2 regions of the Arthrobacter sp. CAN_A212 genome follow, and region 2 is predicted to be linked to the other one. Evidence: predicted binding sites of a transcription regulator. Region 2 holds the regulator's gene; the other holds the start of a gene.
The links. The regulator HrcA, encoded in region 2, represses chaperone genes, less so after heat shock. The targets are predictions, from matches to a motif close to TTNGCACTCGNNNNNNNCGAGTGCNAA.

Region 1: the regulator HrcA is predicted to act here: its motif matches at 1,374-1,400, upstream of groES (co-chaperone GroES).

The regions. Positions count from the first base shown of each region.
Region 1 covers NZ_JADOUT010000001.1:52,108-55,523, reverse strand. The annotation lists gene IWX64_RS00260 (peptide chain release factor 3) at 1-713, opposite strand, end outside; gene IWX64_RS00255 (hypothetical protein) at 827-1,333, shown strand; gene groES (co-chaperone GroES) at 1,544-1,840, shown strand; gene groL (chaperonin GroEL) at 1,973-3,416, shown strand, end outside.
Region 2 covers NZ_JADOUT010000004.1:78,081-81,496, reverse strand. The annotation lists gene IWX64_RS05480 (DUF3097 family protein) at 53-919, opposite strand; gene hrcA (heat-inducible transcriptional repressor HrcA) at 1,069-2,082, shown strand; gene dnaJ (molecular chaperone DnaJ) at 2,188-3,315, shown strand; gene IWX64_RS05465 (16S rRNA (uracil(1498)-N(3))-methyltransferase) at 3,318-3,416, shown strand, end outside.

The sequences.
Region 1 (3,416 bases), on a different contig from region 2:
GAGGCCTCATCGAGAGCATCGGTCCAGGCGTCACCCTCCTGGGCCAGCGCCTCCTCAGGGGTGAGATGCTCCTCCGTGGCGAGGGAGGCGCCGGCGTTTTTCCGGGTGAAACGGACAAACTCGTTACGCTTCAGGTCCCAGACGCCGCGGAAGTCACCGGCAATGCCGACCGCCCAGGTGAGGGGCATGGGAATCAGGCCGGTGCGCTCGGTGATCTCGTCCATCAGTGCCAGGGTGTCGAGCCCGGGCCGGTCCCACTTGTTGATCACGGTGATGATGGGGATATTCCGCTGGCGACAGACCTCGAACAGTTTCATGGTTTGTGTTTCGAGGCCCTTGGCGGCGTCAATCAGCATGACCGCGCAATCCACTGCGGCGAGCACACGGTAGGTGTCTTCGGAGAAGTCGGAGTGGCCGGGGGTGTCCAACAGATTGATGACGGTGTCCCGGTAGGAGAACTGCAGGGCCGTGGAACTGATCGAAATGCCGCGGTCCTTCTCCATCTGCATCCAGTCAGAGACGGTCTCCCGACGGTTCTCCTTGCCATTGGTGGCACCGGCCGTCCCGATCACCCGGGCATGCAGGGCCAGGGCCTCGGTCAGGGTCGACTTGCCGGCGTCGGGGTGCGAGATGACCGCGAAGGTCCGACGGCGGGAAGCCTCCTGGACAATGCCGCTGTTGCTCCGGGCGGTGGCCTGTACCTGCTGGGTCACGAAACTGCTTTCGAAAGAGAGTGGATTGGCGATGGGTAAGCCAGCTCCCCAGTCTAGCCGAGGCAGATTTGCGGGCGCTTCAAGGAACAGGCAGGAGGCGCTAGGGTTCAGGGATGCGACCCGGGGGAGAGCAGTACCAGGACCACCAGCCCGACAACCACCAGCCCGGCACTCCTGCCGGCATGGGGCGGCGGTATGGCCGGAAGCCCGGGCTCGACGGCGGACGCGTGGTCCTCGGGCCGCATGCCTTCCTCAAGGGGTGGATCGTGACTTTTGGAGTCTGGGGCCTCTCCACCCTTGTCTTCAGCACGCTCAGCGAGATCATTGGCCCGAACTCTGGCGCTGTAACGTTCTGGGGCATCGCCATGGTGGTCAGCCTTTTGGTCGCGATCGTGATCGCGGCACCGCTGGCACTGATCCTGAGCGTGCTGTTGCGGCGTGTTTTGAATCAGTGGGTCCACGTGGCGGCCTTCGCCGTGGTCTTCGCTGGCCTGGCGGCTGCCACCACCGTCCTGGTGCTACCGGGGACGGGCTCAACGTTCCCTGCCATCCTCGCCGTCGTCGTCGGGATCTCTGCAGGGGTAGGCCGTGCGGCGATCATCCGCAACGTGAATCCCTGAGTGATCTGGGCCGGACATTGGGCTGCGCTGGGAGCGCAATTTAGCACTCGCCTTGACCGAGTGCTAACCAATGCATAAAGTCGGACTTGGCACTCTCACCATGAGGGTGCTAATTCCTTCAGGGACGCGTGAGCCGGCACCGCGACGACGGTCAGCGCCATCCGAAGGCCCTTTATTTCCATTTGTCACCCAAGCGAAGGAGAGGTCCGAGTGTCGGTCTCTATTAAGCCTCTTGAGGATCGTATTGTTGTCCGCCCACTGGAAGCCGAGCAGACCACTGCTTCGGGTCTGGTCATCCCGGATACTGCCAAGGAAAAGCCCCAGGAGGGTGAAGTTGTTGCAGTAGGCCCAGGCCGCGTCGATGACAACGGAAACCGCGTACCTGTCGATGTAGCCGAAGGCGACATTGTCATCTACTCCAAGTACGGCGGAACCGAAGTCAAGCACGGCGGCGCCGAGTACCTCGTACTCTCCGCCCGCGACGTTCTGGCGATCGTCGTTAAGTAGTTTTTCCCCGAGAGAGCCCCGGCCGCACAGGCCGGGGTTCTCTCGTCGGTGCGCGTAGCCGCACCAGGAACCATCTGGCAGTACCAGGATTTGCACAAGCAGTATTTTGCACAATGGAAGAGGAAACACATCATGGCAAAGCAGTTGAAGTTTGACGACGCTGCACGCCGCGCGCTGGAAGCGGGAGTCAACAAGTTGGCTGACACCGTCAAGGTGACGCTCGGCCCCCGCGGCCGCAACGTCGTGCTGGACAAAAAGTGGGGCGCCCCCACCATCACCAACGACGGCGTGACCATCGCCCGCGAGATCGAACTGGACGACCCGTTCGAGAACCTTGGCGCGCAGTTCGCCAAGGAAGTGGCCACCAAGACCAACGACATCGCCGGTGACGGCACCACCACCGCGACCGTCCTGGCTCAGGCACTGGTCAGCGAAGGCCTGCGCAACGTCGCGGCTGGGGCTGCCCCTTCGCAGCTGAAGCGTGGCATCGAGGTTTCCATCGAAGCCGTTGCCACCCGTCTGCTCGAGAACGCCCGCGAGGTTGTCGGTCAGCAGACCGCCAGCGTAGCCTCCATCTCAGCGCAGAGCTCCGAGGTCGGCGAACTCATCGCTGAAGCCTTCGAGAAGGTCGGCAAGGATGGCGTCATCACCATCGAGGAATCCTCCAGCACCCAGACCGAACTGGTCCTCACCGAGGGCATGCAGTTCGACAAAGGTTTCCTCAGCCCGTACTTCATCACCGACGCCGAGCGTCAGGAAGCAGTGCTCGAAGACGCACTCATCCTGATCAACTCCGGCAAGATCTCCTCGCTGCAGGAATTCCTGCCGCTGCTGGAGAAGGCGCTGCAGGCAGGCAAGCCCCTGTTCATCATCGCCGAGGACATCGACGGCGAAGCGCTGTCCACCCTCGTGGTGAACAAGATCCGCGGCACCCTGAACGTGGTCGCTGTGAAGGCACCTGGCTTCGGCGACCGTCGCAAGGCCATGCTGCAGGACATCGCGACGCTGACCGGTGCGCAGGTCGTTTCGCCTGACCTCGGCCTCAAGCTGGACCAGGTAGGCCTCGAGGTGCTGGGTTCGGCTCGCCGGATCACCGTCACCAAGGACACCACCACCATCGTCGATGGCATTGGCACCGAGTCCGACGTTGCTGACCGCGTTGCCCAGATCCGCGCCGAGGTCGAGCGCACCGATTCTGACTGGGACCGCGAGAAGCTTCAGGAACGCCTGGCCAAGCTGGCCGGCGGCATCGGAGTCATCAAGGTCGGCGCAGCCACCGAGGTTGAGCTCAAGGAAAAGAAGCACCGCATCGAGGACGCCGTGTCAGCGACACGTGCGGCTCTCGACGAGGGCATCGTCGCCGGTGGCGGCGCTGCGCTGATCCACGCGTCGAAGGCTCTGGACACCGATCCAGCCGTCCTCGCCCTCGAGGGCGATGCAGCCACGGCCATCAACCTGGTGCGCCGCGCCCTGGCCCAGCCGCTGCGCTGGATCGCCGAAAACGCTGGCCACGAAGGCTACGTTGTGGTGCACCGCGTCGAGGAACTCGAGCCAGGTCACGGCTTCAACGCCGTCA
Region 2 (3,416 bases):
AGGGGCCTTCCTCACTAGAGTACGTCTTTGCCCGGTGATAGTGCACCGTGGATCAGTCGGTCCGACCGGAAATTCCGGGATCGGTGAGGAAGTCAATCACTTCCTCCACCCGCCCCAGCAGCGACGGTTCCAGGTCGGCATAGCTGGTGACACAGCCGAGCAGCCGCTTCCAGCCGTGCGCGATGGCTGCCTTGTCGGAGTTGGGCCACCCGAGCCCGGCCAGGATGCCGGTCTTCCAATCCTGACCCCGCGGCACCACCGGCCAGGCGGTCAATCCGACGGCTCCGGGCTTGATGGCCTGCCACACGTCCACATAGGGGTGTCCGACGACGAGGACGTTGGCGGCGGCGCCCGGGACGTTCATGGCTTCCTGTGCGATGCGCTGCTCCTTGGATCCGGTGACCAGGTGGTCCACGAGGATGCCGAGCCGTCGATGGGGGCCGGGGGCGAAGGCCCGGATCATCCCGGCGAGGTCGTCGACCCCGTGGAGCGGCTCGACGACAATACCCTCCAGTCGCAGGTCATCACCCCATACTTTCTCGATCAGCTCGGCGTCGTGCTGGCCCTCCACCCAGATCCGGCTGGCGCGGGCCGTGCGGGCGCGGGCGCCGTCGACCCTGACGGATCCCGACGCCGTCACCCGGCGCGCCGGAGTGGCCGGGGCTACCGCTGGGGCCACGACTTCCACCGGGGACCCGTCCACATGGAAACCAAACCCCAGGGGGAAGGACTTGAGCTTGCCCCGGCGGTCTTCGAGCACCATTACGTGCATGCCGCCGGACTTCTCCACCCGGACCACCGCACCGACGTAGCCGCTCTGCACGTCTTCCAGCACCAGCCCGGCGCTGACCGGGACCTTGGGGAGTGGGACACTGCGGGGAGCTGAAATGTCCTGTGCTCCCCATTCGTAACTGGACATCGTCTTACTCGCTTCCCGGCTCACCGCTGGACGGTCCGGCCAGGGATTTTCAATGCTAACAATTCATCGGAAAGTACTAGACTTGGCACTTGGGTGTGTCGAGTGCCAGATCCGCTGAAGTGACGAGGAACCATGTTCGGAGGTGAAAAGTGAGCGAACCACGCCGGCTGGAGGTACTGCGTGCCATCGTCGAGGACTACGTGCATTCCCGGGAGCCTGTCGGATCGAAGGCCCTGGTGGAGCGGCATCAGCTGGGTGTCTCTTCCGCCACCATCCGCAATGACATGGCGGTGCTGGAGGAAGAGGGCCTGATCACGGCGCCCCACACCAGTTCCGGCCGCATTCCCACCGATAAGGGCTATCGCCTCTTCGTCGACCAGATTTCCGAGGTCAAGCCGTTGTCCGCGCCGGAGAAACGCGCCATCCAGGCCCTGCTGGAGGGTGCCGAGGATCTCGACGACGTCATGGACCGCACCGTCCGTCTGCTGTCCCACCTCACCAACCAGGTGGCAGTGGTGCAGTACCCCCATCTGGGGAGCGCCGCCGTCCGGCACCTTGAGTTCGTGCTTCTTGCACCGAACCAGGTGCTGGTGGTTCTGATCGCCACGAACGGCACCGTGCAGCAGCGTGTGGTACCCCTGCCGGAACCCGTCCCTGAGAACAGCCTCGCCGAACTCCGGCAGCATTTCCTCGGGTCGGTGGCGGGCACGAAGCTGACGTTCCTCCCGCAGGAACTTGCGTTGGCCGTGGCGACACTGCCGTTTCAGCAGCGCAGGGCGGGCACCGTCCTCGCGCGAACCCTGGAACAACTCGCGGGTATCAACCGCGAGGACCGGATTGTGATGGCTGGTACAGCCAACCTGGCCCGATCCACCGTAGACTTTCCCCTGAGCATTGGGCCGGTGCTGGAAGCACTCGAGGAACAGGTGGTCATGCTCCGCCTCCTCTCCGAAATGAAACACGATGCGTTTGGCGTGTCGGTGCGGATTGGGCGGGAGAACCCCCATGGCGGCCTCGCCGAAGCGTCGGTGATTGCCACCGGGTACGGCCCCGACTCGTTGGCGAAGGTGGGAGTCCTCGGACCAACCCGGATGGACTATCCCACGTCGATGTCGGCGGTACGCGCGGTGGCCCGTTACCTGTCCCGGATCCTCACGGACTAACCGGACGCCCGGCACGTAAGAACTTTGACGGCAACAATCGAACCTTTCGAAGATGGGGCGCTATTGCCCCATCTCGACCAGTGACACAGGAAGTGAAGTGCAGGAGTGAGTAATCACTATGAAGTCCTCGGTGTGAACCGCGATGCGAGCGGCGAGGAGATCAAGAAGGCCTACCGCAAGCTGGCACGGAAGCTTCACCCGGACGTCAATACGGGACCCGACGCCTCGGAGGAGTTCAAGTTGGTCACCCGCGCGTACGAGGTGCTGTCCGACCCGCAGAAGCGCCGGGTGTATGACACCACCGGCAACGAGAACGGAACCGACAACGGTTTCGGTGGCGGGCACGCCGGCCAGGGCTTTGCCTTCCAGGATATTTTCGAGACCTTCTTCGGTGGGGGCGGACCCAGCGGACCGCCGTCGCGCACGCGCCGGGGTCAGGACGCGCTCATCGCGGTCCGCATCGACCTGGTCGACGCGGTGTTCGGGATCAACAAGAAGATCGACGTCGAGACCGCCGCGGTCTGCCCCACGTGTGATGGCTCCTGCTGCCAGCCAGGGACCTCGCCGCGGACCTGCGACATCTGTGGTGGCTCCGGTCAGGTGCAGCGGGCCGTCCGCTCCATTCTGGGCCAGGTCATGACCAGCGCCACCTGTGGCACCTGCCAAGGGTTTGGCACAGTGATCCCCAACCCCTGCCATGAGTGCAACGGCGACGGCCGGGTCCGCAGCCGCCGCAGCCTCACCATCAAGGTACCAGCGGGTGTCTCCACCGGAACCCGGATCCAGCTCGGCGGCCAGGGTGAAGCCGGCATGGCCGGCGGACCGCAGGGTGACCTGTACGTGGAAATCCGGGTCAACCCGGACGCCACCTTCCTGCGCGAGGGAGACGACCTGCACGTCACCCTCAGCGTCCCAATGACCGCTGCCGCACTCGGCACCTCCCTGAACTTCGCCTCGTTCGACGGCGACCAGGAGCTGGGCATCAAGGCGGGCACCCAGTCGGGCGAGATCGTGACACTGCGCGGACTGGGAGTGACCCACCTGCGCGGCTACGGGCGCGGTGATCTCAAGGTCCACCTGAACGTCGAAACCCCCCGCAACGTCGACCAGGCGCAGGAGGAACTGCTCCGTAAACTGGCCGAACTCCGCGGCGAGGAGTTCGTCGAGGGACAACTTGCCAGCAACGGCTCAGGGGTATTCGCGAAGCTGCGGGAGCGGCTGGGTAACCTCTAGGCGTGAGCAACGCACTGTACTTTGGCGACCCCGATGCCGTCTCCGCCGCCGCTCCCGGATCCCGCTTCGTCCTGACCGGTGCGGAGGCCCGCCACGCTGCC